DNA from 3 places in the Pseudomonas sp. MWU12-2319 genome. Region 1 is predicted to be linked to each of the others. Evidence: predicted binding sites of a transcription regulator. Region 1 holds the regulator's gene; each other region holds the start of a gene.
What was found. Region 1 encodes FliA, which starts transcription of late flagellar genes. Its sites were predicted from a motif close to CTAAAGTTTNNNNNNNNNNNGCCGNTAA; they were not measured.

Region 1 (7,035 bases):
CATCCGGGTCGCCCGGTAGAACCCCTGGTTGGAGGCGGCTCGTTACCTTGTACTGCAAAAGTTGGAAGGCTTCTTGCAGTGGCAGGCCTATGACGCTCCCGGCGTCAAAAGTTTGCTTCAAGGTGACGAGGAATACCGGTGGATCGCTCTCAACTTCTCAACTCGGCGCGCAGCAACCTGAGCAGCCTCGGCCGCGGCAACCTCGGTGTGCCGGTGCTGCTGTTGATCATGCTGGCGATGATGATGTTGCCGGTGCCGGCGTTTCTGCTGGACGTGTTCTTCACCTTCAACATTGCCCTGTCGATTGTCGTCCTGCTGGTCTGCGTCTACGCCCTGCGACCGCTGGATTTCGCGGTATTCCCGACCATCCTGCTGATCGCCACGCTGTTGCGCCTGGCGCTGAACGTGGCGTCGACCCGGGTGGTCATGCTCCACGGCCAGGAAGGTCATGCCTCCGCCGGTAAGGTGATCCAGGCCTTCGGCGAGGTGGTGATCGGCGGCAACTACGTGGTCGGTATCGTGGTCTTCGCGATCTTGATGATCATCAACTTCGTGGTGGTCACCAAGGGCGCCGGACGGATTTCCGAGGTGAGCGCGCGCTTCACCCTCGATGCGATGCCCGGCAAGCAGATGGCGATCGACGCCGACCTCAACGCCGGCCTGATCGATCAGCCACAGGCCAAGCTGCGCCGCCTGGAAGTCGCCCAGGAAGCCGAGTTCTACGGTTCCATGGACGGTGCCAGCAAGTTCGTCCGCGGTGACGCCGTCGCCGGCCTGCTGATTCTGTTCATCAACCTGATCGGCGGCATGGCGGTCGGGATCTTCCAGCACCATATGAGTTTTGCCGACGCCGGCAAGGTCTACGCCCTGCTGACCATCGGTGACGGTTTGGTGGCGCAATTGCCATCACTGTTGTTATCCACAGCGGCGGCGATCATGGTGACCCGGGCTTCCGGCTCGGAAGACATGGGCAAGCAGATCAGCCGGCAGATGTTCGCCTCCCCCAAGGCCCTCGGTGTCGCCGCCGGCCTGATGGCGGTGATGGGCCTGGTGCCGGGCATGCCGCACTTTTCCTTTATCAGCCTGGCGGCCGTCGCCGGTGGCATCGCCTATCTGGTCTGGAAAAAACAGAACGTCGCCAAGGTCCAGGCCCTGGCCGAAGTCCAGCGCCAGCAGGAACTGCTGCCGTCGCCGGCGCGAACCCAGGAAACCAAGGAGCTGGGTTGGGATGACGTGAGCCCCATCGACATGATCGGCCTGGAAGTCGGTTATCGCCTGATTCCGCTGGTGGACCGCAACCAGGGCGGGCAGTTGCTGGCGCGGATCAAGGGGGTGCGCAAGAAGCTCTCCCAGGACCTCGGCTTCCTGATGCCCACGGTGCATATTCGTGACAACCTCGACCTGGCACCCAGCGCCTATCGCCTGACCCTGATGGGCGTGACCCTGGCCGAAGCCGAGATCTACCCGGATCGCGAACTGGCGATCAACCCGGGGCAGGTCTACGGTCCCCTCAACGGGATCACCGCCAAAGACCCGGCCTTCGGCCTGGAAGCGGTCTGGATCGAGGTCAGCCAGCGGTCCCAGGCGCAGTCCCTGGGGTATACCGTGGTCGACGCCAGTACCGTGGTGGCGACGCACCTCAACCAGATTCTCTACAAGCACTCCAGCGAACTGATCGGCCACGAGGAAGTCCAGCAACTCATGCAGTTGCTGGCCAAGGGCTCGCCGAAGCTGGCCGAAGAGCTGGTGCCGGGGATCATTTCCCTGTCGCATCTGCTCAAGGTGCTGCAAGCCCTGCTCGCCGAACACGTGCCGGTCCGGGATATCCGCAGCATTGCCGAAGCGATCGCCAACAATGCCAGCAAGAGTCAAGATACTGCCGCTATGGTTGCCGCGGTTCGCGTCGGATTATCCCGCGCAATCGTCCAAAGCATTGTGGGGCTTGAGTCCGAGCTGCCTGTGATCACCTTGGAACCAAGGTTGGAACAGATATTGCTCAATAGTCTGCAGAAGGCCGGACAAGGCTCGGAAGAAGGCGTTCTTCTGGAGCCGAGCATGGCTGAGAAACTCCAGCGTTCGTTGATCGACGCCGCCCAGCGCCAGGAAATGCAAGGGCAGCCGGTGATCCTGCTGGTAGCTGGACCGGTTCGCGCGATGCTTTCGCGGTTTGGACGACTGGCGGTGCCAAGTCTGCATGTCTTGGCCTACCAGGAAATTCCGGACAACAAGCAAGTGACCATCGTTGCGACAGTAGGGCCCAACGGCTGAGGTAGTGGGTTATGCAAGTTAAGCGTTTTTTCGCCGCCGATATGCGTCAGGCCATGAAGCTCGTTCGTGATGAGCTGGGCTCCGACGCGGCCATTATCGGCAACCGCCGGATTGCGGGCGGTGTCGAGCTGACGGCTGCCCTGGACTACAAGCTCTCGGCGCTGTCGCCGCGGGTGCCGAACATGGAACTCGAAGACGAGCTGCGCAAGACTCAGTCGCGTATCGTTACCGCCCAGGCCGAGCTGAGCCTGCGCAGCGACGGCGATACCGACGCCACGACCAATCGCCAACTGTTCGCCGGCCTGCCGCTGACCGCCGCCGAGCCGCTGATCGAACCGACTTTCGAAGAGCCGCGGCGCCCGGCGCCAGCGCCTGTCGCACACGCCCCGGCGGTGGACCAGCGAGTGTTCGACTCGATGCGTTCGGAGCTCAACGGCCTGCGCGAGCTGCTGGAAGTCCAGCTCGGCTCCCTGGCCTGGAACCAGTTGCAAGGTCGTCAGCCGCAACAGGCCAACCTCTGGCGTCGCCTGCAGCGTATCGGCCTGTCCGGGCCGCTGTCGCGGGACCTGCTGGAGCTGGTGAACGGGATCGAGGAGCCGCGCCAGGCCTGGCGCATGCTGCTGGCGCACCTGGCGCGGATGATCGTCACGCCCGAGATCGAGCCACTGGAAGAAGGCGGTGTGATCGCCATGGTCGGCCCGGCCGGCATGGGCAAGACCACCACCCTGGCCAAGCTGGCGGCGCGTTATGTGCTCAAGTACGGCGCGCAGAACATCGCGCTGGTGAGCATGGACAGCTTCCGTATCGGTGCCCAGGAGCAACTCAAGACCCTGGGGCGGATCCTCAACGTCTCGGTGACCCATGTCGACCCGGGCCAGTCCCTGGCCCAGGCCCTCGACCCGCTGCTGCGCAAGCGCGTGGTGCTGATCGATACCGCCGGCCTGCAGGCCAGCGATCCGGCGTTGCGCATGCAACTGGAAAGCCTGGCCGGACGCGGGATCAAGGCGAAGAATTATCTGGTCCTGGCCACCACCAGCCAGAAACAGGTGCTGACCGCCGCCTACCACAGCTACAAGCGCTGCGGGCTGGCCGGTTGCATCCTGACTAAACTTGATGAAACGGCGAGCCTCGGCGAAGTGCTGAGCCTGGCCATCAGTCACGAATTACCAGTGGCCTACCTGACCGACGGGCCACGCATTCCGGATGATCTACACCTGCCGCGCCGGCATCAATTGGTGTCCAGGGCGGTCAGTGTGCAAATGCAGGAAGAACCCAGCGAGGAAGCCATGGCCGATATGTTCGCTGATATCTACCACAGCCCGTCAAAACGGGTGGGTTGAGATGAGTATTCAGACGTTGCAAATTACCTACATCGATGGTCTGCCACGCATTGTTCCGACAAGTGAACGCGCAGCCAGTTATGTGGCCTTCCGTCTAAGCAAGACAAGGTAAGAAGAGAACATGGGCAGCATGCATCCCGTACAGGTGATCGCGGTGACCGGCGGCAAAGGTGGCGTCGGGAAGACCAACGTGTCAGTGAATTTATCCCTGGCCCTGGCTGAGCTTGGCCGGCGCGTCATGCTGCTGGATGCGGATCTGGGGCTGGCGAATGTCGACGTCCTGCTGGGCCTGACACCCAAACGTACCCTGGCCGACGTGGTCGAAGGCCGCTGTGAGCTGCGCGATGTGCTGTTGCAAGGCCCGGGCGGGATTCGTATCGTGCCGGCGGCCTCGGGGACCCAGAGCATGGTGCACCTGAGCCCGGCGCAGCATGCCGGCCTGATCCAGGCATTCAGCGATATCGGCGACAACCTCGACGTGCTGGTGATCGACACCGCCGCGGGCATTGGTGAGTCGGTGGTCAGCTTCGTCCGCGCGGCCCAGGAAGTGCTGCTGGTGGTCTGCGACGAGCCGACATCGATCACCGATGCCTACGCCTTGATCAAGTTGCTCAACCGCGACTACGGCATGAACCGCTTCCGCGTGCTGGCCAACATGGCCCAGAGCCCGCAGGAAGGCCGCAACCTGTTCGCCAAGTTGACCAAGGTCACGGATCGTTTCCTGGACGTGGCCTTACAATACGTCGGCGCCGTTCCCTATGACGAGTGTGTGCGCAAGGCCGTGCAAAAGCAGCGTGCGGTCTATGAGGCATTCCCTCGTTCGAAATGTGCCTTGGCGTTCAAGGCTATCGCTCAGAAGGTCGACACCTGGCCGCTTCCCGCCAATCCACGGGGGCACCTGGAGTTTTTCGTCGAGCGTCTGGTGCATCAAACGAGTGCGGGACCGGTGCTATGACTGCCAGTGGCTATCGCATGTATTCCAAGTCGTCGCGTGACAGCCAATATGAATTGATTGAACGTTACGCACCGTTGGTCAAACGTATCGCCTATCACCTGCTGGCGCGGTTGCCGGCCAGTGTCCAGGTCGAGGATCTGATCCAGGCCGGGATGATCGGGCTACTGGAAGTCTCGACCAAGTACGACGCGAGCAAGGGGGCCAGTTTCGAGACCTATGCCGGCATTCGTATCCGCGGCGCGATGCTCGATGAAGTGCGCAAGGGCGACTGGGCACCACGTTCGGTACACCGCAATACCCGTATGGTCAGTGACGCAATTCGCGCAATTGAAGCAAAAACCGGCCGTGACGCTAAAGATCACGAGGTTGCAGCCGAACTCCAATTGAGTCTCGACGATTATTACGGGATTTTGAACGATACCTTGGGCAGCCGCCTGTTCAGTTTCGACGACCTGTTGCAGGACGGCGACCATGAAGGGCTGCACGAGGACGGCGCAAGTACTCATCTCGAGCCGTCGCGCGACCTGGAGGATGAACGCTTCCAGGCAGCGCTGGCGGATGCGATTGCCAATTTGCCGGAGCGTGAGCGACTGGTCTTGGCGCTGTACTACGACGAGGAGCTGAACCTCAAGGAAATTGGTGAGGTGCTGGGGGTCAGCGAGTCGCGAGTCAGCCAGTTACACAGCCAGTGCGCGGCCCGTTTGCGGGGGCGTTTGGGGGAGTGGCGAGCGCGCTGAGGGCAGTGTGGGAACACTGCGAACGAGACCGGCAAGGCGTTTGACGTCTTGCGGGTGACTCGGCCGGATGGCGTTTCCATGCAGTCGTTGAGTGCTGTGCCGAATTGATTGAACAGCGCGTCCAGGTGCTGTACGCGTTTAAGACTGCTTGGAGGTCGAATTGGACAAGAACATGAAAATCCTCATCGTTGATGATTTTTCAACGATGCGGCGGATCATCAAGAACCTGTTGCGTGACCTCGGGTTCACCAACACGGTTGAGGCGGACGACGGTACTACCGCGATTCCCGTCCTCAACAGCGGTAGCATCGACTTTCTGGTCACCGACTGGAACATGCCCGGCATGACCGGTATCGATCTGCTGCGCCACGTGCGCGCCGATGAAAAGCTCAAGCACCTGCCGGTGCTGATGGTGACCGCTGAAGCCAAGCGCGAGCAGATCATCGAAGCTGCCCAGGCCGGTGTAAACGGCTATGTGGTCAAACCATTCACGGCCCAGGCGTTGAAAGAGAAGATCGAGAAGATCTTCGAACGCATCGGTTGATGAAGTCCACCACGGGGGCGCTATGGAGCACAACGAATCTTCACTGGGTGATTTTGAACTAACCCTGAAAAAACATGCCCGCGAGCTGGTCGACAGCCTTGAAAAAGGCCGGTTTGGCGACGCGGTGCAAATGATCCATGAGCTGAATCAGACCCGTGACCGTGGCCTGTACCTGGAAGTCGGCAAGCTCACCCGCGAATTGCACAGCGCCATTGTCAACTTCCAGATCGACCCGCATATGCCGCAGGCCGAGGAAGTGTCGCAGATCACCGACGCCACCGAGCGCCTGTCCTATGTGGTCAGGCTGACCGAAGCGGCGGCCAATCGCACCATGGACCTGGTGGAGAGTGCGACCCCGAGGATCACTGGCCTGAACGTCGAGGCCAAGGCCCTGGGCGCCGACTGGGGCCGTTTCATGCGGCGCGAAGTCGGTGCCCAGGAGTTTCGCGAGCTGGCGCGGCGGGTCGAGACGTTCCTGTCCCGCAGCGAGCAGGAAACCCGCGCTGTTTCGAGCGAGCTGAACGATATTCTGCTGGCCCAGGATTACCAGGACCTTACCGGCCAGGTGATCAAGCGCGTGACCCAGATGGTCACCGAAGTGGAAAGCAATCTGCTCAAATTGGTGCTGATGGCCAGTCAGGTCGACCGCTTTGCCGGTATCGAACATGACCGCGATGCGCTTCTTGCCGAAAAAGACCCACAAAAACAGATGGCCCAGGGTGAAGGTCCGCAGATTCATGCCGATAAACGTGAAGACGTTATGTCCGGTCAGGACGATGTCGACGATTTGCTTTCCAGTCTTGGATTCTAGGAGCACCCAAACACATGAGCTTCGGCGCCGATGAAGAGATCCTTCAGGATTTTCTGGTTGAGGCCGGCGAGATTCTGGAGCAACTGTCCGAACAACTGGTCGAGCTGGAAAGCCGGCCAGATGATGCGGATCTGCTCAATGCAATCTTTCGCGGTTTTCACACTGTAAAAGGGGGCGCCGGCTTCCTCCAGCTCAACGAGCTGGTGGAGTGCTGTCACATCGCCGAGAACGTGTTCGACATCCTGCGCAAGGGGGAGCGACGCGTCGACTCGGAGCTGATGGACGTGGTCCTGGAAGCGCTGGATGCGGTGAACGGCATGTTCAGCGAAGTCCGTGAACGTGGCCCGATCACTGCGGCCACCCCGGAGCTGCTGGCGGCC
Region 2 (7,035 bases), on a different contig from region 1:
CAAGGTCTGGCTTTCAGCCTGGATATTCAGGTTTTCCTTGGCCTCGATGGCCTGGTGCAGGCCCTCGGACAGGCGACGGCCGGGCATGGTCCGGCCGGTGTGTTCGTCCACCAGGACAACCTGGCCTTCCTGGACGATGTATTCGACGTTGCGGTTGAACAGCTTGTGGGCACGCAGGCCGGCATACACGTGGGTCAACAGGCCCAGGTTGTGCGCCGAATAGAGGCTCTCGCCCTCGGCCAGCAGGCCGACCTGGGTCAGCATCTCTTCGATGAACTGGTGACCGGCTTCGTTGAGCTCGACCTGACGGGTCTTCTCGTCGACGGTGAAGTGGCCTTCCTTGGTCACCACGCCTTCCACTTCCTCGACGTGCAGCTGGAGGCGCGGGATCAGCTTGTTGATCTCGGTGTACAACCGCGAGCTGTCTTCGGCCTGGCCGGAGATGATCAGCGGGGTGCGGGCTTCGTCGATCAGGATGGAGTCGACTTCGTCGATCACGGCAAAGTTCAGCTCGCGCTGGAACTTCTCTTCCATGCTGAACGCCATGTTGTCGCGCAGGTAGTCGAAACCGAATTCGTTGTTGGTGCCATAGGTGATGTCGGCGGCATAGGCGGCACGCTTCTCTTCCGGCGGCTGGAACGGCGTGACCACGCCGACCGTCAGGCCGAGGAATTCATAAAGCGGGCGCATCCAGTTGGCGTCGCGGCGGGCCAGGTAGTCGTTCACCGTGACCACGTGCACACCTTTGCCGGACAGCGCGTTGAGGTAAACGCCCAGGGTCGCCACCAGGGTTTTACCCTCGCCGGTGCGCATTTCCGCGATCATGCCTTCGTGCAAGGTCATGCCGCCGATCAACTGCACGTCGAAGTGGCGCATGCCCATGACCCGCTTGCCGGCTTCGCGGGCGACCGCAAAGGCTTCGGGCAGGAGTGTGTCGAGGGTCTCACCTTGGGCTATGCGGGCCTTGAACTCTCCGGTCTTGGCACGCAACTGCTCGTCCGAAAGGGCCACCATTTGCTCTTCGAAGGCATTGACGATCTGTACCGTCTTGAGCATGCGTTTGACTTCACGCTCGTTCTTGCTTCCAAAAAGTTTCTTTAACAAAGGCGCAAACATATCGGCAGGTTCTTCCACACATAGGGATGGAGGGCGGCCCCGTGAGTCGCCCGAGCAGCCCTCATGGCCGCATGCGAACGAGTATTCTACCCGGAAACGATGGTGAGGAAAGTGGCGTTAATCCACGATGCTGGCACAGCGCTGTGACGGGGCCACTCTAAAATAAGGTCTTTTTCCCGAACTTCAAGCCATCGAGTGCAGACGTTAACCGCGGACTTTAGGGCCAAAGACGATTCACATCAATGGCCGCGGGCAGAGCGGGCGCTTCTGCTACCATGGCGACTCTGTTTCTTCAGGTGTCTGAACCATGGCATTTCGCCCCCTCACGGCCCGGGCTCCCGCCGCCCTGCTTCGCGAAGCCAAGCCGCTGAAAGCCATTTTCGGCCATGCCCAACGCCTTGCGCATTTGCAGCGCCTGGTGGAAAGCCAACTGCAACCCGCCGCCCGCGAGCACTGCCACGTGGCGTCGTGGCGCGAAGGCAGCCTGTTGCTGATCGTCACCGACGGGCACTGGGCGACCCGCCTGCGCTACCAGCAAAAACGCCTGCAACGGCAATTACAGGCGTTCGAGGTGTTCGAGAGCCTGACCCGCATCCTGTTCAAGGTGCAGCCGCCGACCGTGCCCCAGGGCGCGGTGGGCCACACCATGGATTTGTCGGTGAGCGCAGCGCAAACCATCCAGGACACCGCCGACGGCATCAGCGACCCGAACCTGCGCGCCGCCCTGGAGCGCCTGGCCAGCCACGCCAAGCCCAAGACCTGAACCGGCGGCCTCGCCGCCTCCCCGACGACCTGATCGCCTGTTCCTGGAGGGCTTCAGCGCGCTCCATCCCGAGAAACCCGCCAGGGCTATCCGTCCGGCGGGACGCAGTTGCCCTGGTTAATCTTTGCGCCGACTCAGTCGATAGCAAGAGGACAACCCAGAAAACAATCAAAACAACAATCCGGCTTTCCCCCAAGAAGAGCCCCCAAGGAGCAGAGGAACAGCTTAGGTTCAACGCTGCCCAGCGCGCACCACCGGCCATCGCCTACCTGGACACCCAAAACTTCAGCGGACCTTGAACGCCATGAACAAAAACCTCAAATTCAGTCACAAGATCCTGCTGGCCGCGTCGCTGATCGTACTCGCGGCCTTTGCGCTCTTCACGCTGTACAACGATTACCTGCAACGCAATGCAATCCGCGATGACCTCAACAGTTATCTACATGAGATGGGGGGCGTCACCGCCAACAATATCCAGACCTGGCTGACCGGCCGCAGCCTGCTGATCGAAAACCTGTCCCAGTCGGTCGCCCTCAATGCCGACCCGGCCAACGTCTCCAACCTGCTGGAACAGAAGGCCATCACCTCGACCTTCATGGGCGCCTACCTGGGCAACAAGGACGGCAGCTTCATGATCCGTCCGGACAGCAAGATGCCCGACGGCTACGACCCCCGCGCCCGCCCCTGGTACAAGAGTGCCGAGAACAGCAGCGGCTCGGCCCTGACCGAACCCTATATCGACCTGGCGTCCGGGCAGTTGGTGATTTCCATCGTCAACACCGTGCGCAAGGCCGGCCAGAGCATCGGCGTGGTGGGCGGCGACCTGAGCCTGCAAGCCATTGCCGACAGCCTCAACGCCTTGAGTTTCGACGGTAACGGCTACGCCTTCCTGGTCAGCGCCGATGGCAAGATCCTGGTGCACCCGGACAAGGCCCTGGTGATGAAAAGCCTCAGCGACGCCTATCCCCAGGACACCCCGCGCATCGGCAACGAGATCAGCGAAACCGTGGCCAACGGCAAGACGCGCATCGTCGCCTTCGCCCCGATCAAGGGTTTATCTTCGGTAAGCTGGTATGTCGGCGTGTCCGTGGACAAGGACAAGGCCTTTGCGATGCTGAGCAATTTCCGCAGCTCGGCCGTGATCGCCACCACCATCGCCGTACTGATCATCATCGCCCTGCTCGGCCTGTTGATCCGTGCGCTGATGCAACCGCTGCACGTGATGACCCGTGCCATGCAGGATATCGCCGACGGCGAAGGCGACCTGACCCGGCGCCTGACGATCGAGTCCCAGGACGAGTTCGGGATCCTCGGTAGCGCCTTCAACCGTTTCGTCGAACGCATCCACACCTCGATCAGCGAAGTCTCCTCGGCAACCCAACAGGTCAACGAAGTGGCCCTGCGGGTGGTCAGCGCCTCGAACTCGTCGATGCTCAACTCCGATGAACAGGCCAGTCGCACCAACAGCGTCGCCGCGGCCATCAACCAGCTGGGTGCCGCCGCCCAGGAAATTGCCCGCAATGCCGCCCAGGCCTCGAATCAGGCCAGCGACGCCCGTGGCCTGGCCACGGACGGTCAGCAGGTGGTGGAGCGCAGCATCAAGGCCATGCACCAGTTGTCGGAAATGCTTGCCACATCAAGCACCAACATCGAGTCGCTGAACAGCAAGACGGTGAATATCGGGCAGATTCTCGAAGTGATCACCAGTATTTCCCAGCAAACCAACCTGCTGGCCCTCAACGCCGCCATCGAGGCGGCCCGGGCCGGTGAGGCCGGACGCGGCTTTGCGGTGGTCGCGGACGAGGTGCGCAACCTGGCTCATCGCACCCAGGAATCGGCGCAGCAGATCCAGACCATGATCGAAGAATTGCAGGTTGGCGCCCGAGAATCGGTCGGCACCATGGGCCATAGCCAGCGCCACAGCCTGGAAAGTGTGGAAATCGCCAACCTGGCCGGCGAACGCCTGAGCAGCGTGACCCAGCGGATCAGCGAGATAGACGGCATGAACCAATCCGTCGCCACGGCCACCGAAGAGCAAACCTCGGTGGTCGAGTCGATCAACGTGGACATCACCGAGATCAACACCCTCAATCAGCAAGGTGTGGAGAACCTGCAGTCAACCCTGCGGGCCTGTACCGACCTGGAACAGCAGGCTGCGCGATTGAAGCAGCTGGTGGGCAGTTTCAGGATTTAAGCGACGCAGAAGAGTCTGCGGGCTTGTCTGCTTCGGACTCTTCCTGCAACTGCTGCCAGAGTTCGGCGGCACCGGGAAACTCGGTGCCGTCTTCAGGAGTCATTGCGTCGGTGTCGTAACGGCTCAGACAGCCCTCACCCACGGTCGGCGGCGCCTTGGAGGTTGCCTTGTCGAGTGGATCGCTCATCGCCACAACTCCAGGCCCGTCAACGGGCTGTCAGAACACCACGGTCTTGTTGCCATGCACCAGCACACGATCTTCCAGGTGATAACGCAGGCCACGGGCCAGCACCATCTTCTCGACATCGCGACCGAAACGCACCATGTCTTCGATGCTATCACTGTGGCTGACACGGACCACATCCTGTTCGATGATCGGCCCCGCATCCAGCTCTTCGGTTACATAGTGGCAAGTTGCCCCAATCAACTTCACGCCACGCAGGGACGCCTGATGATAAGGCTTGGCACCGACGAACGATGGCAGGAAGCTGTGATGGATATTGATGACCTTATGCGCATACTCGCGGCACAGTGCCGGCGGCAGGATCTGCATGTAGCGCGCCAGTACCACCACATCGGCTTCGTGATGTTTGACCAGGCGTGAGACTTCGGCAAACGCCGGCTCTTTGTCCTGCGGGTTCACCGGCACGTGGTAGTAGGGAATACCGTGCCACTCAACCATGCTGCGCAGGTCATCGTGGTTGGAAATCACGCAGGCGATCTGGCAATCCAGTTCGTCACTGTGCCAACGGTGCAACAGGTCCGCCAGGCAATGGGACTCACGGCTGGCCATCAACACCACGCGCTTCTTCTGCTCGGTGTCGGTGATGCGCCAGGTCATGGAAAATTCTTCGGCGATCGGGGCAAATGCCTCACGAAAGGCCTCCAGACCAAACGGCAGGCTGTCAGCACGAATCTCGTGGCGCATGAAGAACCAGCCACTGAGGTTGTCGGAGTGGTGACTCGCTTCGGTGATCCAACCGTTGTAAGACGCTAAAAAGTTACTGACTTTGGCAACGATGCCAACGCGGTCGGGGCAGGCAATCACCAGCCGGAAAGTGCGCATGGGGGGAGAACTCCAGAACTTCGCAAAGGTCGCCATTCTAGCCAGTACGGGAAAAAACTGCAGTATTCGTTGCACCGCCGGCCCACTCCTGTCCCGGCACCCGTTTCTCCCCTCGCTTGTAGTGGGCTTTCTCCGAGTGACGCGACGCAGCGCGCCGATAATTCAAACATCGTCACAACAAGACGGCTCTTGGCTCGCGCAGCAAAAACATCTAAGTCGGCGACAAGGACACACCTAAGTTTCAAATTAAATGCAATAAACCACCTATTAAATGTTTACTTGCTCAAATACTCTGACTACTATTGCGTCACTGTACCCCTGTCGTCCTGACTCAACATAAGGTAGTGTCCATGTCCCTGATCCAGAAATACCACGCCACCCAGGAAGCCATCAAAGAACTGCAAGCCCAAATGGCCGCCATGGAAAAAGACGGTGCCCTGAAAAAAGAAATGGAATTCGAAAGCAAACTGCGCACTCTGCTGGGCGAGTACAACAAGGCGCTGCCAGATGTCATCAACATCCTGGACCCACAGGCCAAAGCTGGCAAAGCCGTACGTGGCGCCGTGAAAACCACCGGCACCAAGCGCGCACGCAAGGTCAAGCAATACAAAAACCCGCACAACGGTGAAGTGATCGAAACCAAAGGCGGCAACCACAAGACTCTGAAAGAGTGGAAAGCCAAGTGGGGCGGCGACGTGGTTGAAGGCTGGGCTACCCTGCTGGGCTAAGCCAGGCCGGTCACGGACGCTATTCGCGACCTACAAAAAACGCCAGTTCACTGGCGTTTTTTTATTGTCCGCAATTTAATCGTCGGCGTGTTTAACCGACCGTCACGTTAAAGCGTGCGCACAAAGAGTGTGCATAGTCCTGCCACTGCTCCAGTACCTGACGCTGCGCTGGTGTTGCATTCGGCAAACACTTCATGAGGTGCTCGGTAAAATCCGCCAGGGTATTCGGCGCGCCCCACGCCGCCTCGGTCAGACGCTGTCGGCAGAATGTCCGCCAACGTTGTTGCTCTTCTTCACTCAGGCTGGTGGGAAAGTTGCGTGCCCGGTAACGAAATAATAATTCCGGCAACCGCTCATCATCGAAAGGCCATTGCCCGCGCGCCAACTGCTCGGGCTCCGCACTGCGAACTTGCTCACACAAACGCCGGTCGCGGTCGCCGATAAAGCCATCGTATAACTGCTGCTCCGGATCCTCGCTGGGGGCAAAATCTTCGCCGGCATAAAGGGCCTGGACTTTATCCCGCCAAACTTCCTGGGCCTCACTCAGTTGCTGGCGGCGCGCCTCATAAAGCGCCATGTCCAACTGCAAACGTTTCTGGTCTTCGCCACGCAATACCTTTAGCGGCGCCACCACCGGGCAACGATTGACATGAATCAACTTGAGCGGCACCGGCAGTTGTCCTTCGGCACGCGCCTCATGACGGATGTACAGCTGCTGGCGCAAGGTTTCGGCATCCAGATCGAATAACGGCTGCGGATCCTGGGATAGATCACAGACAATCAAGGCATTGCGGTTACGCGGGTGCCAGGCCAACGGCAGGACCACCCCCAGGTAATGACGCGCGGCCGAGAAGCGTCCGGAAATATGCACCATCGGCTGTAACAGACGAATCTGATCCATGACCCGCTGTTTGCTGCGCAACTGAAACAGCCAGTCATATAACTTCGGCTGTTTCTCGCGGATCAACCGCGCCAGAGCAATGGTGGCACGCACATCGGACAAGGCTTCATGGGCGTGACCATGATCAATGCCATTGGCCGCGGTCAGGCGCTCGAGCTTGAGGGTCACCCGTCCGTCCTCCTCGGGCCAGACGATGCCTTGCGGACGCAGTGCATAGGCCGCCCGCACCACATCGATCAGGTCCCAACGGCTGTTGCCACCCTGCCA
Region 3 (7,035 bases), on a different contig from region 1:
AAAACAATGGGTTGTTTTGGAAGGCAAATGAATCGCGTGAAAGCTGTTTCACGGATGAGACAGTATCGAGGGGGGCAGACGGGGAGATTTCGGCGCAACGCGGTAATACGGGCCTTTCAGGGGAGGTGTATCAGCGGCTTAACACTTGGGGCAGTGCCGTGCCTGAACCGTTGATTTTGAGGCTTCGTCTGTGTACCGGGTGTTTCAGAAATGGACACTGGGCTGAAAAATGGCCATGTTTGCCCTTGAAAACACAACGATACCTGTAGGAGCCTGGCTTACCAGCGATGAGGCCCTCAAGTCTTGCATCGCACTTACGGACGCCTTCGCTGGCAAGCCAGGCTCCTACAGGATTTGTGGTGTTTTCAGGGTTCAGATTCTCCTTCAAGCAGCCGGGCGACGGCCGCGAAGGCCTGCTCGCGACGCGCCTGCCAATCGCCATCAATCACTGTGACTGTTTGTCCATGCCGCGTCAGCCAATCCAGGCTGGCGGCGAAAAAGGCCTGGCGTTCACCCAGCTCCGGTTGGCAGCGCTGGCCATCGTCGGTCCAGCCCACGCCTTCGGGGCGCAACAACAGGTGCAGGTCATAGTGGCGCGCCTGCAGGGCCTGTTCGATCCACGCCGGGCATTCGCCGAACAGGGTCCGGCTCCAGAGCAGATTGCTCAGCAAGTGGGTGTCGAGAATCAGCAGCTTGGGGGCCTGCGCGCGAGCCGCATCCTCCCAATCAAGCTGCCCGCGGGCGATGGCCGGGATATCCTCCAGGCAAGTATCACGCAGGTTGCACTCGATGAAATAACGCACATATTCGCCCACCACCAGCCCACCGAAATGGGCTTGCAGTTCGGCGGACAGCCAGCTTTTACCACTGGATTCAGGCCCCGCCAGGACAATGACCTTCATGGGCGCGGGCATGGGAATTCCTTGGGCTCGAAAAAAGGAGGGCGATTGTACCCTCCCGCCCTCAGACCTTGAACTGCTTGAGCAAGGTATTGAGTTGCTGGCTCAGGTTCTTGAGCTTTTCACTGTCGACACTCGATTGCTCGGCCGCCAGGGCCGTGCTGTGGGACAGGCCCGCCGCGTCGGTGACGTTCTGGTTGATTTCCTCCACCACATGGGACTGCTCGAGGGTGGCGCTGGCAATCGAGGCATTGAGCCCATTGAGGTTACGCAGGGCCTGGCCGATGGCGTTCAGGCTCTCGCCAGCCAGGCCGGCTTGCTCGATGGTCAGTTGCGAGGCACGGCTGCTGTCGCCGATGACTTTCACCGCGGCTTCGGAATGACCTTGCAGACGCTCGATCATCGACTGGATCTCCGCCGTGGACTTCTGGGTGCGCTGGGCCAGCAGGCGCACCTCATCGGCGACCACGGCAAAGCCGCGACCCTGTTCACCGGCCCGGGCGGCTTCGATGGCGGCGTTCAGGGCCAGCAGATTGGTCTGTTCGGCAATCGAGCGAATCACTTCCAGGACGCTGCCGATCTGCGTGCTTTCGGCCGCCAGGGTGCGGATCACCTCCACCGCTTGGTTGATGGTGGCGGAGAGCGAATCGATCTGTTGCAGGCTGTTGTCGATATTCAGTTGGCCCTGGCGCGCCTGGGCTTCGGCATCACGCATCTCGCTGGCGGCCTGCTCGGCATTCTTGGCCACGTCCTGCACGCCATAGGTGACTTCGTTGATCGCCGTCGCCACCATTTCCATCTGTTGCGATTGCTGCTGGCTGCGGGCCTGGGCCTGGGTGGCGTTGCTGCCCAGGTCGCTGGAGGACTGGCCGAGTGCCGTCGCCGAGTCCTGGAGCTGGCCGACCACGCTGCGCAGCTTGCTGGTAAACCCGTTGAAATGGCGGGCCAGTTGCGTCACTTCATCCTGCCCGTGGGTATCGAGGCTGTGGGTCAGGTCGCTTTCACCGCTGGCGATATTGGCCATGGCATTCACGGTTTCCTGCAGGGGGCGCACGATGCTGCGGGCAATCATCGTCACCAGCAACGCCATGATCAGCGCAATCCCCAGGCCGATCAGCGACGCTCGCCAGACCTGGCCGTAGAACTCGTCCTGCAGGTCGTCGACGTACACGCCCGAGCCGATGATCCAGCCCCAGGGTTCGAAGAGCTGGACATAGGAGGTTTTCTGTACCGGGGCGCTGGCCCCCGGTTTCGGCCAGCGATAGTTGATCATCCCCGCGCCCTTGGCCTTGGTCAGGGTGACCATCTCGTTGAACAGGGCGTAGCCGTCCGGGTCCTTGATCCCTGACAGGTCCTGGCCTTCAAGCTTGGGGTTGGCCGGGTGCATGATCATCACCGGGCGCTGGTCGTTGATCCAGAAATAGTCGGTCTGGTTGTAGCGCAGGCCGCGGATCACGTTCATGGCCTGCTTCTGTGCGGCTTCGCGGCTGAGGGTGCCGGCGGTTTCCAGGTCGTGGTAGTAGTTGAGGACGCCACTGGCGACCTGGACCACGTGCTGGGTCTTCTGCGCCTTGCCCTGGTACAGGTCGTCATGGATCTGCTGGAGCATCAACAGGCCCAGGGTCAGCAGCATCGCCATGGCGACGATGAGGATGAGCCACAACCGCCGACTGATCGACACATTTCGCAAACTATTCATGAGGACACCGCTCCTTGTTTCTTCTTGTGGTGATCATCGCCAATCTGCATCCAAACAGGTTTTATCGCTCCTGCCCAGCAGGCTTTTGGCTACTTTCCTGGCAGCCACAAACAGACGTGTCTGATAGGATCTCGGCCCGAAACTGACAAACCTGAGTTGATGTTTGATTTTTCAGGCATTTTTTACGCTTTGACGACAAGCGGTGCGGCACGCTGTGTACCTGTTGTCATGGGCAGATGATCGAACGTCGAATTTTTCAAGTGCCGCGCGGGGTGTGCGGCAGCATGGGGGAATAATGGATCTGTGGACCGCCGTACAGGCAGTGATTCTGGGTATTGTCGAGGGTTTGACGGAGTTCTTGCCGATCTCCAGCACCGGGCACCAGATTATCGTCGCGGACCTGCTGAATTTCGGTGGGGAACGGGCGATTGCCTTCAATATCATCATCCAGCTCGGGGCGATCCTGGCGGTTGTCTGGGAGTTTCGTCACAAGGTGTTCTCGGTGGTCCGGGACCTGCCGACGCAGCGCAATGCCCAGCGCTTTACCCTCAACCTGCTGGTGGCGTTCCTGCCGGCGGTGGTGCTGGGGGTGTTGTTCAAGGAGGTTATCGCCACCTATCTGTTCAACCCGATCACCGTCGCCGCCGCGCTGGTGGTGGGCGGCTTGATCATCCTCTGGGCCGAGCGCCGCCAGCACGTGGTGCATGCCGAGACGGTGGATGAGATCACCTGGAAAGATGCCCTGAAGGTCGGCTTCGCCCAATGCCTGGCGATGATCCCCGGCACCTCGCGTTCCGGCGCGACGATTATCGGCGGCTTGCTGTTCGGGCTGTCGCGCAAGACCGCCACCGAGTTTTCGTTCTTCCTGGCGATGCCGACCATGGTCGCCGCGGCGGTGTATTCCGGCTACGGTTTCCGCCATCAGTTCCAGATGGCGGACTTGCCGGTGATTGCCCTGGGTTTCGTGACGTCCTTTGTTTTCGCGATGATCGCCGTGCGCGGTCTGCTGAAGTTCATCGCCAGCCATACCTACGTGGCGTTCGCCTGGTACCGGATTGTCTTCGGCCTGGTGATCCTGGCCACCTGGCAGTTCGGCTGGGTCGACTGGTCGAGCCACGGATGAGGGCGCCACGTAGCCAGGAACTTGGCCACCAGGCCAGCGGCCGGGTCCGGCATCTCAAGCTCAAGCTGGCGGCGCTGCTGGTGCTCTGCGTATTGCCTGGATTTGGCGCGCTGAAGATGTGGCTTGGTGGTGGCTCCCCGGCGCCGCTGTGGGCTTACGGACTGGTCAGCTTGCTGGCGTTTTTTCTCTACTGGAGCGACAAGCGCAAGGCCCGTGACGAAACCTGGCGTACACCGGAGAAGGTCCTCCACGCCATCGAGCTGCTGGGCGGCTGGCCGGGGGCGCTGATCGCCCAGCAGGTGTTTCGGCACAAAACCCGCAAAGTCTCGTTTCAGCTGGTGTTCTGGTTGATCGTGCTATTGCACCAGGTGTTCTGGATCGACTACCTGTTCCTCAGCGCCAGCCTGGTGCACCTGTCGTTTCTATAACAGCAGGCCGACCTGGACGCGCTTGGGCAGTTTTGCCACCACCAGTTGATGGGAGCGCTGGATCAACCCTTGCAGTTCGTCACGGCCCAGCGGGTAGGGTGTGTCCATGATGATCCAGTGGGCCCTGGCCAGATACGGCGCGGGCCCGATTCCCGGACGGTCGACATGACCGAGGAACAGCTCCTTGTCGACCTTGAAGGCCAGGGAGTCGCCGCGCAGCCCTTGCACGGCGAACATCTTGTTGCCGGCAATGGAAAATACCCGCACGCCGCCCCATTTGTAGTCTTCCCGCGCCCCGGGCAGTGTCAGGCAGAACTGCGCGATGTCTTCCCGGCTCAGGCTTGATCCTTTCACAGTGTTCTATCTCCGCAACCTTTGAAAACTTCGGCCAGATGATCGATCCAAGCCCGCACCGCCGGCAGTACGCCGCGCCGATGGGGGTAGACGGCCTGCAACCAGCCGCCGGGCAAGGACCATTCCGGGAGTATCTGCACGAAAGTGCCGTTGGCCAGCTCCTGCTCACAATACAGCATCGGCAGGACGGTAAAGCCCAGGCCGGCAAGGGCACAGGCCTTGCGCACGACAAAGTCGTCGACTCCGAGTCGGGCCTCGAGGGCCAGTTCGCGTTTTTCACCCTCGGCGTTGATCAGGCTCAGGTGCACCAGCCGATCAGCCTCCAGGGCGCCCAATACGGGTGCATTCCTGAGATCGTCCAACTGGTTGATGGGGTGTTGCTCGAGAAAGGCCGGTGTCGCCAGGATAAAGGTTTGCGCCTGACGCAGGCGGCGGGTCACCAGCAACGGGTCTTCGTCGCCTTGTTCGCGGACCCGCAGGGCGACATCGACGCCCTCGGTCACCAGGTCGACCCGCCGATTGACCATCAGCACTTCCAACTGAACCAGCGGGTGCGCGGTCAGGAAGCTGGAGATCACCCAGGGCATGAACTCCTGGGCCAGGCCCACCGGAGAGGAGACGCGCAAGCGTCCACGGGGTTCGCTGGACATGCTGGCCACTGCCTCGTCGGCCATCTCGGCCTCCAGCAGCATCGCCTGGCAATGGCGCAGGTAGCGCTCGCCGACCGCCGTGAGTTTCAGCTGGCGGGTGGTGCGTTGCAGCAAGCGCGCGCCGAGGCGTTCTTCCAGCTCGGCGATGCGTCGCGACAGGCGCGACTTGGGAATGCCCAGCAGACGCCCGGCCGCCGCGAAGCCGCCGGCTTCGACCACCTTGGCGAAGTAGTAGAGATCGTTGAGGTCCTGCATGGGCGTGACTCGATTGTTCTATGGTTGGGACAAACTATCACATTCAAGCTGTCTAATCGGCTATTGGTTTCGCCTGTAGGATTATCTCAACTTGATCGCCCAGTGGCGATCCTCACTTGGAGATCCCGCATGAAACTCTTGCACATTGATTCCAGCATCCTGGGCGACAACTCCGCCTCCCGTCAGTTGAGCCGTCAGGTGGTCGACGCCTGGAAACTCGCCGAGCCTTCTGCCGTGGTGACCTACCGCGACCTGGCCAGCGACGCCATCAGCCACTTCTCCAGCCTGACCCTGGTCGCCGGCGGTACCGCTGCCGAACTGCGTGACGCCGCCCAGCGCCACGAAGCCGAACTCAGTGCTTCGACCATCGAAGAGTTCCTCGCCGCCGATGCCATCGTCATCGCGGCACCGATGTACAATTTCAGCATCCCGACCCAACTCAAGGCCTGGATCGACCGCATCACCGTCGCCGGCAAGACCTTCCGTTACACCGAAGCCGGTCCTGAAGGCCTGGCGGGTGGCAAGAAACTGGTGATCGTCTCCACTTCCGGCGGCCTGCATGTCGGCATGCCTACCGGCGTAGCCCATGAAGACTACCTGAACGTGCTGTTCGGTTTCCTCGGCATCACCGATATCGAATTCGTCCGCGCCCATGGCCTGGGTTACGGCGAAGAAGTCCGCGCCAAGGCCATCAGCACCGCCCAGGCGCGGATCAGCGAAGAGCTGTTCGCCACCGCGTAAAGCTTTGGTAAACACGCGAGCTTCTTTCGGGAACACCCATTAAACTCCGTACTCTGATCATTATGAATGGTCAGCGTACGGAGTTTTTTGCGTCTGGCTGTTCAGGTTTGGCTCGGTTTATGCAGGCATCGATCAACCATAGGTGCTCTGAAAAACCTCGAAAATCAGTCAAAGCCCTCTCCAGAGCTTTAGCTTCAGGGAATTGAAGAGAATTGGCGTGCTAATTACGCAGCAAAGGTGGACATCCCCATGATGCGTCTTTGTGCAGTATTACTGATCTGCTTGTCCAGCAGCCTCCTGACGGTGCAGGCCGCGCCGCCCGCTCATTGGAGCGTCGGTTATCATCGTCTGATATTCCTCGATCCGCTGGATCTCAAGCCGATGTCGGCGATTGCCTTCTATCCCTCCAGTGATCGTGAGCACACGAGCCGGATCGGCAACTACACGATCCAGGCCGGCGAAGACGTCAAGGTTGCCATTGGCCGCTATCCACTGCTGATGTTGTCCCATGGCAACACCGGCACGCCCCTGGCCCTGCACGACCTGGCCACTTCCCTGGCGCGCAAGGGCTTTATCGTGGTCGCGGTGTTGCACCCGGGCGACAACTACAAGGATCAAAGCCGCCTGGGGACGCTGAGCAACCTCTATGGCCGGCCCATGCAGATTTCCGAAGCCATCACCGCCGCCCTCGGCGACTCGACCCTGTCACCGTTTATCGAAGCCGAGAATGTCGGCGTGATCGGTTATTCGGCGGGTGGCGAAACCGCGCTGATCCTGGCCGGCGCCCAGCCGAACCTGGAGCGTCTGCGTCGTTATTGCCAGCAGCGTCCGGATGACAAGGATGCCTGCAACACCAAGGGCGAATTGATTGTCGACCGCGATGACC

Region 2: M5C01_RS10775 (methyl-accepting chemotaxis protein) is a predicted target of FliA. The motif match lies at 1,997-2,024, and genes of this name have one in related genera.
Region 3: M5C01_RS17585 (methyl-accepting chemotaxis protein) is a predicted target of FliA. The motif match lies at 2,727-2,754, and genes of this name have one in related genera.

Annotation. Positions count from the first base shown of each region.
Region 1 is NZ_JALJES010000002.1:1,690-8,724, forward strand. It holds gene M5C01_RS02720 (hypothetical protein) at 1-19, shown strand, start outside; gene flhA (flagellar biosynthesis protein FlhA) at 139-2,268, shown strand; gene flhF (flagellar biosynthesis protein FlhF) at 2,280-3,608, shown strand; gene fleN (flagellar synthesis regulator FleN) at 3,730-4,563, shown strand; gene fliA (RNA polymerase sigma factor FliA) at 4,560-5,300, shown strand; gene M5C01_RS02745 (chemotaxis response regulator CheY) at 5,473-5,844, shown strand; gene M5C01_RS02750 (protein phosphatase CheZ) at 5,867-6,655, shown strand; gene M5C01_RS02755 (chemotaxis protein CheA) at 6,670-7,035, shown strand, end outside.
Region 2 is NZ_JALJES010000005.1:235,406-242,440, forward strand. It holds gene secA (preprotein translocase subunit SecA) at 1-1,116, opposite strand, end outside; gene M5C01_RS10770 (DciA family protein) at 1,424-1,879, shown strand; gene M5C01_RS10775 (methyl-accepting chemotaxis protein) at 2,184-4,073, shown strand; gene M5C01_RS10780 (hypothetical protein) at 4,063-4,260, opposite strand; gene purU (formyltetrahydrofolate deformylase) at 4,291-5,139, opposite strand; gene mvaT (histone-like nucleoid-structuring protein MvaT) at 5,490-5,867, shown strand; gene sbcB (exodeoxyribonuclease I) at 5,959-7,035, opposite strand, start outside.
Region 3 is NZ_JALJES010000010.1:114,513-121,547, forward strand. It holds gene M5C01_RS17580 (AAA family ATPase) at 366-902, opposite strand; gene M5C01_RS17585 (methyl-accepting chemotaxis protein) at 964-2,598, opposite strand; gene M5C01_RS17590 (undecaprenyl-diphosphate phosphatase) at 2,894-3,721, shown strand; gene M5C01_RS17595 (DUF1294 domain-containing protein) at 3,718-4,149, shown strand; gene M5C01_RS17600 (MmcQ/YjbR family DNA-binding protein) at 4,144-4,503, opposite strand; gene M5C01_RS17605 (LysR substrate-binding domain-containing protein) at 4,500-5,408, opposite strand; gene M5C01_RS17610 (FMN-dependent NADH-azoreductase) at 5,538-6,149, shown strand; gene M5C01_RS17615 (dienelactone hydrolase) at 6,399-7,035, shown strand, end outside.